Regions from separate parts of the Janthinobacterium salmonicoloratum genome, predicted to be linked through region 3. Evidence: predicted binding sites of a transcription regulator. Region 3 holds the regulator's gene; each other region holds the start of a gene.
The links. The regulator FNR, encoded in region 3, switches genes on or off when oxygen is low (the NO sensors DNR and NnrR bind a similar motif). The targets are predictions, from matches to a motif close to TTGATNNNNATCAA.

Region 1 (3,277 bases), on a different contig from region 3:
GCCGGCCAGCATGTCGAGTTCGATCACGCTTTCAGGGCCGATGGCCATCAATTCTTCCAGCGAAATGCGGGCCGAGCCCACTTCCAGGGTCAGGGTGACGGGAATCTTGCGCATCATCTGCGGAATGTCGCGCCGCGCGCGGCCGCTGGCCACCTCGGACACGTCGCCCTGGTCGATGATCATGTCATCGCCCAGGTCTTCCAGCAGGGTTTCGCTCTGGTTGGTATCGGTCATATTCATATTATTCGACATCTTCAAAGGAGGTTAAACAGAGCTTGCCCTTGTGTTCGGAAACAGCAGCTGTAAATAGACGGGAGTCGTCGAGCATGACGTCGGTACGGCTGAGGCTGACGGGAATCACGTCGCCCACGCGCAGGTCGAACAAGGCGCCCAGTTGCACCTGTTTGCTGACGAGGCGGCCTTCCAGGGTCACTTGCAGGCGCGAAGCGAGCGGACGCACGCTGCCACGCAAGGCTTTCTTCGCTTGCGCGCGCTCGGGCAGCAGGCCGCGCAGCACGTCGGCCATCAGGCGCTTGTCCAGCGAGAACCAGAACTGACCGCTCTGCCCCGCTTCGACGTCGCTGAGCGCTACGGTGACGATCCAGCTGCCGCGTGCCGGATGCACGCCCGACTGCACGGCGACCTCGGCACTGGTGTCTATGTCGCTGCTTTTGCCCAAGGTTTGCAGGTTCTTGTGGACGCGGGCGAACAAACTGTTCACCAACTGTTGTCCAAGCACCACAGCGAGGCGCTCTTCCGTGGCAGTCACGCGCACCTGCGCAGGATCGGGCAGCGCCCCCTTGGCGCCAGCACTACCGTAGCGATAGTTCAGCACGCTCAAGAGTATCTGCCGTTCGAGGGCAAAGCCCGTCTGGCTGGCTGGCGTGGAAAAACTCAGCCAGCGGTTCACGCTGTCCTCGTTTTCCACGCGCGACAAGGTCACGGCATCGATCTGGAAATTGCCCCAGTAGCGACGGCTCATCGGCTGGCGCAGGGCCACGGCCAGGTCGTCGCGTAGCTGGGCGCCGAATACATGCAGCAAATGGACAGGACGTCCAAGCAGACAGGAATCGAGGACTTGATGGCGCGCAGTTTGATCTGTCTTGGTAATGATTGTCATGTAGTGGTCATGTCGGTATTGCGGTGGCAGAACAAATTATACGGATCGCCCGAAATTAAATACAGCATCATCTCGACCTGGTGTACCGGTCCGCAAGCAAACGATTGCGCATCGTATCGCATGCTAGATGACTACGGTGCTGAACAATACATGAAAAAGTCAAATATTGCCATGTATCAATATTCCTTGAGGCAATCCTCTCTTTACTTTATAGTTGCCTGCAGGTAAGCTTACGGCGACAAAATAATGATTTGCAGTGCGCCATTCCGCTTACCTGATTCCGGTTTTATGGCAGTTTCCAGTTCCTCTTATTGCCATCAGTAGAAACTATTATCAGATAAATATTAGTTGTCATGGCCATGTAAATCATGTCGGCATGGGTTTGCTGGGTTTGTTTAAGTCTGCTTGAGCGGATGGTGTGGCAACTGATAAAACTGATGGGTCCTGTACATCGGGCCGGGCAAGATGGCATTGGATGTAATGCCTGCCGGAATGGCAACACCAGTAATTCTGATTGATACGTCACCGCATATTGAAAGTAGAGGGCAAGATGAGCAACGAACTCGCAGGTCTGATCAAGGCCGATCTGGCAGCACTGAGTAATGACGCGCGCGCCCTGGGCGCCAGCATCGCGCCCGCCGCCCAGTTCGGCGCGCCGGAACAATCCGGCTTTTCCTTTGCGCAAAGCATGAAAGACGCCGTCGGCAAGGTCAACGGCGATGACCGCCTGGCGGCGCAGAAAATGAGCGACGTCGACAGCGGCAAGAGCGACGACATGGTCGGCGCCATGCTGGCCAGCCAAGAAGCGAGCCTGTCCTTCTCCATGTTGATGCAAGTACGCAACAAGGTCATGGGCGCCGTCGACGAACTCATCAAACTCCCTCTGTAATCTTCACGTCCTGATCCACGCCCAGCCTCCCAGCGAAAGTTACCCCAAGTGATTACCCCCATGAAGTCCGCATTTGCGCGCTGGCGCCTTGGCGCCCAGCCCGCCATTCCGCCCGCCCTGCTGAAAAACCTGGTTCCCATCGTCGTGCTGGCCATCGGCATCACCGCCATGGTGACCATGTATGCCTGGCGCGACCAGGCCAACTACAAGCCGGTGTTTGGCGCGCGCGAAAAAGTGGCCGTGACGGACATGATGGCAACCCTGGACGCCGAGCACATTCCCTACCGCCTGCATCCGGACAGCGGCCAGGTGCTGGTGCCCGACGCCATGCTGGGCAAGGTGCGCATGCTGCTCGCCTCGAAAGGCGTGACGGCGCAACTGCCGGCCGGCCTGGAGCTGATGGACAAGAATGACCCGCTGGGCGTATCCCAATTCGTGCAGGACGTGCGCTTCCGCCGCGGCCTGGAAGGCGAATTGGCGCAAAGCATCATGACGATGGACGCGATCGCTTCGGCGCGCGTCCATCTGTCGATTGCCAAGTCGACGTCGTTCGTCGCCAGCGACGGCGACAAATCGTCCGCCTCGATCGTCGTGGCACTGAAACCGGGCCGCACCCTGGCGCCGGAACAGATTGCCGCCGTCATCAACATGGTGGCCGGCAGCGTCGCCAGCCTGGCGCCCACGCGCGTGAGCCTGGTCGACCAGGGCGGCAACCTGCTGTCCTCGCACGTCGACCTGACGGACGGTTTCGACGCCTCGGCCGCCAGCAATGAAGGCGCGAAACGCTTCCAGGATGAAATCCGCCGCAACGTCACGGGCTTGCTGGGTCCCGTCATCGGCGAAGACAACTTCAAGCTCAGCGTGACGGCCGCCGTGAACAACGACCGCGTGGACGAAACGCTGGAAAAATACGGCGAAGCCCCAAAAGTGACGAGCGAAGCGATGCGCGAAGAGCAGGAACGCAACCGCACCGTGGCCGGCATCCCGGGCAGCCTGTCGAACCGTCCGCCTGCGGCCGCCGTGCCGGCACCAGCCGATGCCGCAGGCGCCGCGCCTGCCGATGGCGCACCGAAGCCGTCCGACGACGGCACGGCCCGCAAGAACGCCACCACGCGCCAGTACGCGTACGACCGAAGCATCACGCAGATCAAGCGCAGCCGTGGCCGCCTTGAAAAACTCAGCGTCGCCGTGGTCCTCAACAGCGCCGCCGCACCGAATCCGAAAACCGGCTGGACCCCTGCCGAACTGGGCAATATTGAAAAAATGCT
Region 2 (3,277 bases), on a different contig from region 3:
ACAGCGGCCAGGTCGGCCAGGTGCAGCGCCTGCGTCACTTGCGCGGCATGCGCGCCCACGCGGCCCAGGGTCACATTCTGGCTGACGGAGGCGGCAAACACGTGCGGGCGCTGGCCCATCCAGGCCATGCGCTGGCGCAAGGTATTTACCGTGCTGTCATTCAGGCGCACACCGCCGATGCGGATATCTCCGCCGCTGGCGGGCAGCAGGCCGGCCAGCAGGGACAGCAAGGTGGTCTTGCCGGCGCCGCTGGCACCCAGCAGGGCCACGTGTTCACCGGCACGCACCTTCAGGTCGAAGCGGTTGAACACGGGCGCCTCGCCGCGATGGGCAAAGCTTAATTGCTGTAGTTCCACGGTGGGCGGCGCTGCCACCGCCATGGCGGCGGCAGAAACGGCAGCCACTTCCACGCCGGCACCTGGCAGGGGCACGCCCTCCCCCGCCATGTCATGCAAACCGGCCAGGCCCGCTTCGCCAGCCGCCTTGTCGTGCCAGACGGCGGCCAGTTCGCGCAAGGGTTCGAAAAACGCGGGTGCCAGCAGCAGGATGAACAAGCCCTGCCCCAGGCTCAGTTCCCGGCCCCAGGTGCCGAAACTGATGCTGCCCAGCAAGGAGAAACCGATAAACGCCGCCACCATGGCCACCCCCAGCGCGGAAAACAGTTCCAGCACGGCGGACGACAAAAAGGCGATGCGCAGCACCAGCATCGTGCGCCGGCGCACGGATTGCGACGAGGCGTCCAGCCGTTCAGCCGTGGCGTCGACGGCGTCGAGCGCGCGCAGGGTGGCCAGGCCGCGCAGGCGATCCAATAGAAAGGCGTTCATGCTGCCCATTTCCACCATCTGCGCCCGGCTGGCCGCTTGCGCGCCCATGCCCACCAGGGCCATGAAGACGGGAATCAGGGGCGCGGCGATGAGCAGTATCAATGCGGCGATCCACGACAGCGGCGTCACCACGGCGAGGATCACGAGGGGTACGGTGAGCACCTTCCAGCGCGCGGGCTTGTAACGCACCAGATACGGCACGATGGCTTCGGCCTGCTCGGCGATGACGCTGGCCGCCTGGCCCGACTGGGCGCGCTGGCGGTCCAGCGGCGAACGGTGCGCCAGCGCTTGCGCCACCTGGGCGCGCAAGGTGGACAGGTGCTCGCGCGCCGCCGCATACATGCGCCGCGCGCCCCACGCTTCGCAGCCGGCGCGCAGCACGCCCAGCAGCAGCACGCCAGCGGCTGGCAGCAAGGCCGCGCGCCAGGGCGCACCGTCGAGCATGGCTTGCACGGCCCAGGCCAGCAAGGCCGCTTGCGGCAGCCACAGCAAGGCGGCGCCGCCTTGCGCCAGGCTGGCGGCACGGGGGAGAATAAAGCGGGGCAAGGACAAGGGCGTGGTCGGCATCTTCTATATTTCTTGAGTTTTCAGAATTTTCTGTAAATTCGATTTTTTGTATAATACTGCGAAACATGACATATATCAATTGACCCTGCGGGTGTGGCGTGAAAAAATTCAGATAATTATGAAAACTCAACATATCCAAATGACGCCGCTGATCCTGACCTTTGTCAGCCATTTCGGCGAGATGGGCAGCCGCTGGGGCTTTAACCGCACGGTGGGGCAAGTGTACGCCTTGTTGTTTGTCGCGGAGCATCCTTTACACGCGGATGAAATCGCGGAACACCTGAGTTTTTCGCGCTCGAACGTGAGCATCGGCTTGAAGGAGTTGCAGGGCTGGGGCTTGATACGCCAGTCGCGCATCCCCGGCGACCGGCGCGAGTATTTTTCCTCGCTGGGCGATGTGTGGCAAATCTTCCGCGTGGTGGCCGCCGAGCGCCGCCGCCGCGAAGTGGCGCCCACCCTGACGGTGCTGCGCGAATCGCTGCTGGCGCCGGCCACGGAACCCGTGGACCAGTATGCGCAGGAGCGCATGCGCGAAATGTATGAACTGGTCGACCTGGCCAACACCTGGTTCGACGACTTGCAGCGCCTGTCGCCCGAATCGATGGCGCAACTGATGAAAATGGGCGCCAAGGTGCAAAAGCTGCTCAATGCCAAGGATCGCCTGTTTGGCAAGAGTCCCGAGGAAAACTAGGCCCAGCCTCGCCTGCCACCGGCACGTCCGTGCAGCGAGCGCCCCCCCTTCCGGCCGGCCTTGCCCTTGTGAGATTTAGTGAGATTTCCACAAATTAATTTTCATATAATGCGGCCGCGAATCGACACGTCTCTGTCGCCCTCACTTGCCAAATTCATGAAAAAATCTCTCGCAGTTAGCAGTATCGTCTTGCTCCTCAACGGTTGCGGAGGCGGCGGAAGCGGCGGCAACGATGCCCCTATCGGCCCGCCAACGGGACCGGTGACACCGGTGACACCTGTCCTCGCCAGCATCAACGCGGCCGATGCATTCAGCAAGTTCATCAACACCAATCAAAACGGCGTGGACCTGCCCTCGAATGACGGTTTCCTGGGCACGGCAAACCTGATCATCCGCACGGAAGAGTCCTACCCCTTCGTCACCGACGGCGTGGCGCAGGAAACCAAGACGTCGCAAGTGATCCAGTTCCAGCGCCGCGGCGCCGATGGCCGCCTGCAACGGCAAAACATCTGGAAAATTCATTTTGATGCACAGATGAAACCCATCGGCATCGCCGTCGGCAAGGAATACGGCACCTATACCGATTGCCTGGCAGTGAAAAGCAGCACGGCTTTGCCTACCTCGACGAATGGTTCCGGTGCGCTCCTGTCGGGTCTGCAGTCGAGCACCTACGTGGAAGGGTTCAAGAGTGGAAAATATGCCCACTATTGCAGCCCGAGCACGCAAACGAGCGGCAGCGTGGAATGGTCCGTCGTTGAAGGCGCGCCCAATCCCTATTTCTGCCTGACCATGCCTGAAGGCATGACTGCCGCGAAAACCCGCATCTGCACGCCCGTGGACAAGTCCGGCACGTTAAACCAGTCAGCCTGGGTACGCGTCTACAATAGCGATGGCACATCGCAAGTGGACTACAAGAATACGAGCCTGAACAAACCGGTGGAAACCTTCAGCACCATCATCAATGCCAAGGATTACTGGTACGGCGTCGTATGGCGTCCGCAGGATGGCTATGTGTACAAGACTTACCCGGACAGCCGCTACTCCTCGGAACTGGCCTGCCGCGAACAGACCAACATCAACTGGAAAGAAAACTGGAGCGCAAACAATATCGGCTGGGCCTGCATCCACACCATCTCGAACTAAATCCCCCCCTCCCCCTGCGGCCCGCGCCGCAGGCGAGGCAGTAAGCGGCCGT
Region 3 (3,277 bases):
GCTGCGCGAGCAGGTGTGCAAATACATGTGCCCCTACGCGCGCTTCCAGAGCGCCATGTTCGACCAGGACACCCTGATCATCACCTACGATACCAAGCGCGGCGAACCACGTGGCGCACTGAGCAAGAAGGCCGGCAACAACGACAAGCTGGGCGATTGCATCGACTGTACCCTGTGCGTGCAGGTGTGTCCGACCGGTATCGATATCCGCAACGGCCTGCAGTATGAATGCATCGGCTGCGCCGCTTGCGTCGATGCCTGCAACAGCGTGATGGACAAGGTCGACCGGCCGCGTGGCCTGGTACGCTACAGTACCGACCATGCGATGGAAAACAACTTCAATTCGAAGCAGATCCGCCAGCGCGCCATGCGCCCGCGCGTATTGATCTACACTTCCATCCTGGCCCTGATCATCATCGCCGTGTGTACTTCGCTGGCGCTGCGCACGCCCTTGAAAATGGACGTGATCCGCGACCGCGGTTCGATGGGACGCGAAGTGGAGGACGGCATGATCGAAAACGTCTACCGCTTGCAGATCATGAATACGTCGGAGCAAACCCAGCATTTTAAAATCAGCGCTTCCGGCTTGCCGGGCCTGACCTTGCTGACGCGTGAAGAAGTGACCTTGCAGCCGACGGAAACGCTGGGCTGGCCGATCCGCCTGCGCGTACCGCACGGCGTCGGCGAGAAGGGTTCGAACAAGATTGCGATCGAATTGCACTCGCTGGACGACCCATCGCTGCATGTGCGTGAAAGCGCGGTATTCATCGTACCGCGCTAATGTAGGAAGGCCGGTCCCCGCATGGGGACTGGCTGATTAAACAGGAGAAATATCATGTCCGACAGTCTGAAACTGCAAGCACCCGTTGCACCGTGGTACAAGCATCGCTGGCCATGGCTGCTGATGATCGGCCCCGGCCTGTCCGTGGTCGTCGGCAGCTTCATGGGCTATATCGCGTTTACGCAGCCCGATGCGCTGGTGGTGGGCGATTATTACAAGCAGGGCAAAGCGATCAACCAGGATTTGAAGCGCGACACGATCGCCAGCGACCTGGCGATGGATACGAGCCTGTCGTACGACGTGGCACAGGCGAGCCTCAGTGGTTCCGTGCACAGCTTCGGCAAGGCCTATCAGGCGCCGCTGCAGCTGCACCTGGCGCATGCGACCCTGCCGGAAAAGGATATCAAGCTGCTGGTGCAGCCCGATGCGGCCGGCAATTTTTCCGTAGCGCTGCCGATGCTCGAACGCAGCCGCTGGCAAGTGCTGGTGGAAAACGACAAACGCGAGTGGCGCCTGTCAGGCATCTGGACCTGGCCACTGCAGCGCAGCATCGCGCTGCATGCTGACGCAGAGCTGTAAAGCTTATTTGCAGACGTCAGTACCGGCCGTAATGGCCTTCAATTTGGCCGGCTGCAGGATTTCAATCTCGCGGTTCGACACGCGCAGCCAGCCTTCCTTCTTGAATTTGGACAGCAGACGGCTGACGCTCTCGATGGTCAGGCCCAGATAGTTGCCGATTTCCTCGCGCGACATGCGCAGCTGGAAATTGCTGCCCGAATAGCCGCGTGCCTCGTAGCGCGAGGCCAGGTTGACGATGAAGGCGGCAAAGCGCTGCGTCGCCTGCATATTGCCCAGCAAGAGCATGACGCTTTGCTCGCGCGTGATTTCCTGGCTCATCATGCGGTGAAAATGGCGCAGCAGGGTCGGCATATTGCCCAGCAATTGTTCCAGGCTGGAAAACGGAATTTCACATACTTCGCTGTCTTCCAGCGCCACCGCATTACAGTGGTGGCGGTCTGCGCTGATGGCGTCCATGCCCAGCAATTCACCGGCCATCTGGAAACCCGTCACCTGCTCTTCGCCGCCAGGATTGATCTGGTACGTCTTGAAGTGCCCCAGGCGAATCGCATACAGGTTCTGGAACGAGTCGCCGATGCGAAACAGCGAGGCGCCGCGCGCGACCTTGCGGCGGCGGCCGATGATCTGGTCCAGCCTGTCCATGTCGCCCACATCGAGGCCCATCGGCAGGCACAATTGATGCATGCTGCAGGTCGAGCATCGCGCTCGCAACGCTTCCACGTTCACTGTGGGCAAGGTTGGAGTGAGTAGCGCTTCAGTCATGTCATTACCTTTTATAAAATGCAATAACAAGTTTACTGCATACAGGGTTGCCGTGTGCCAATTTCACCGTAATTTCGGCGAATAAACGACGTCCAGCCTTTAATTATATGGCAACATCGTCAAAAGCCCATACGGGGCGGGCAATTTATGCGGTGGCGCTTGCCAAGCTGAGGCATTGATAGGAAAATTCCCGTCAGCATTATCTGCCGCCTGTGCCGCCCGGTACTGAAAAGGAAATCATGAAGCCTCTCGGCATTAAAGCAAAAGTCGCGCTGGCCACCAGCCTGACCTCGATCGCCATGATCGCGCTGGTCACCATGATCCAGTTGCAGCACATGCGCGACGACTTCACCCGAGTGCTGTTGAGCCAGCAGTCATCCCTGATCAGCCGCACCGCTGCCGAGCTCGACGACAAGCTGGGCATGCTGCTGCAGATCGTCACCCTGACGGCCAGGCAGCAGCCGCCGGAACTGATCGCCCAGCCCACCCAATTGCGCGCATACTATGCGCGCCGCTCGATGCTGGTGCTGTTCGATGACGTGCTGGTGCTCGATGCGCATGGCGCCATCGTGGCCGACATGCCGGAAGTGGCGGGGCGCGCCGGCATCAACGTCGCCGAGCGCGAGTATTTCCAGACCGTCTTGCGCACGCGCCAGCCCATGATCACCGAACCGATGCTGGGCAAGTCGAGCGGCATGCCCATCGTGCAGATGGTCGCGCCCGTGCTGGCCGCCGATGGCCAGGTGGCCGGGGTCGTGATCGGCGTGCTGCGCCTGTACAAGGACAACTTGCTGGGCCGCCTGCGCTCGGAAAAGATCGGCAAGAGCGGCTATTACTTCATTCTCACGCGCGGCGCCGTGCCGCGCTATGTGCTGCACCCCGATACCAGCCGTTTGCTGCAGCCGCGCAAGCCGAACGCCAACCTGACGACCACCCAGTTGCTGAAGGAAGATGGCGAAGGCAGCATGGTCAGCACCAACAGCCGCGGCATCACGGCCGTCAACAGCTTCAAGCGCCTGAAATCGGTGAACTGGCTGCTGGCCGCCTCGCTGCCCATCGACGATGCCTTCGAACCCTTCGATGGCGTGCTGTCCCGGCTGGTGCTGTGGAGCATCCTCGCTTCGCTGCTGGCCGCGGCCGTACTGGGCTGGGTCA

Region 1: ACQ4WY_RS21520 (FliM/FliN family flagellar motor switch protein) is a predicted target of FNR. The motif match lies at 1,287-1,300, and genes of this name have one in related genera.
Region 2: cydD (thiol reductant ABC exporter subunit CydD) is a predicted target of FNR. The motif match lies at 1,457-1,470, and genes of this name have one in related genera.

The regions. Positions count from the first base shown of each region.
Region 1 is NZ_JBNYXV010000005.1:21,390-24,666, forward strand. Features, by position in the region: gene ACQ4WY_RS21515 (FliM/FliN family flagellar motor switch protein) at 1-240, opposite strand, end outside; gene ACQ4WY_RS21520 (FliM/FliN family flagellar motor switch protein) at 242-1,120, opposite strand; gene fliE (flagellar hook-basal body complex protein FliE) at 1,671-2,009, shown strand; gene fliF (flagellar basal-body MS-ring/collar protein FliF) at 2,070-3,277, shown strand, end outside.
Region 2 is NZ_JBNYXV010000005.1:167,978-171,254, forward strand. Features, by position in the region: gene cydD (thiol reductant ABC exporter subunit CydD) at 1-1,391, opposite strand, end outside; gene ACQ4WY_RS22200 (GbsR/MarR family transcriptional regulator) at 1,531-2,082, shown strand; gene ACQ4WY_RS22205 (hypothetical protein) at 2,239-3,225, shown strand.
Region 3 is NZ_JBNYXV010000002.1:723,565-726,841, reverse strand. Features, by position in the region: gene ccoG (cytochrome c oxidase accessory protein CcoG) at 1-781, shown strand, start outside; gene ACQ4WY_RS16440 (FixH family protein) at 836-1,360, shown strand; gene fnr (fumarate/nitrate reduction transcriptional regulator Fnr) at 1,364-2,122, opposite strand; gene ACQ4WY_RS16430 (response regulator) at 2,362-3,277, shown strand, end outside.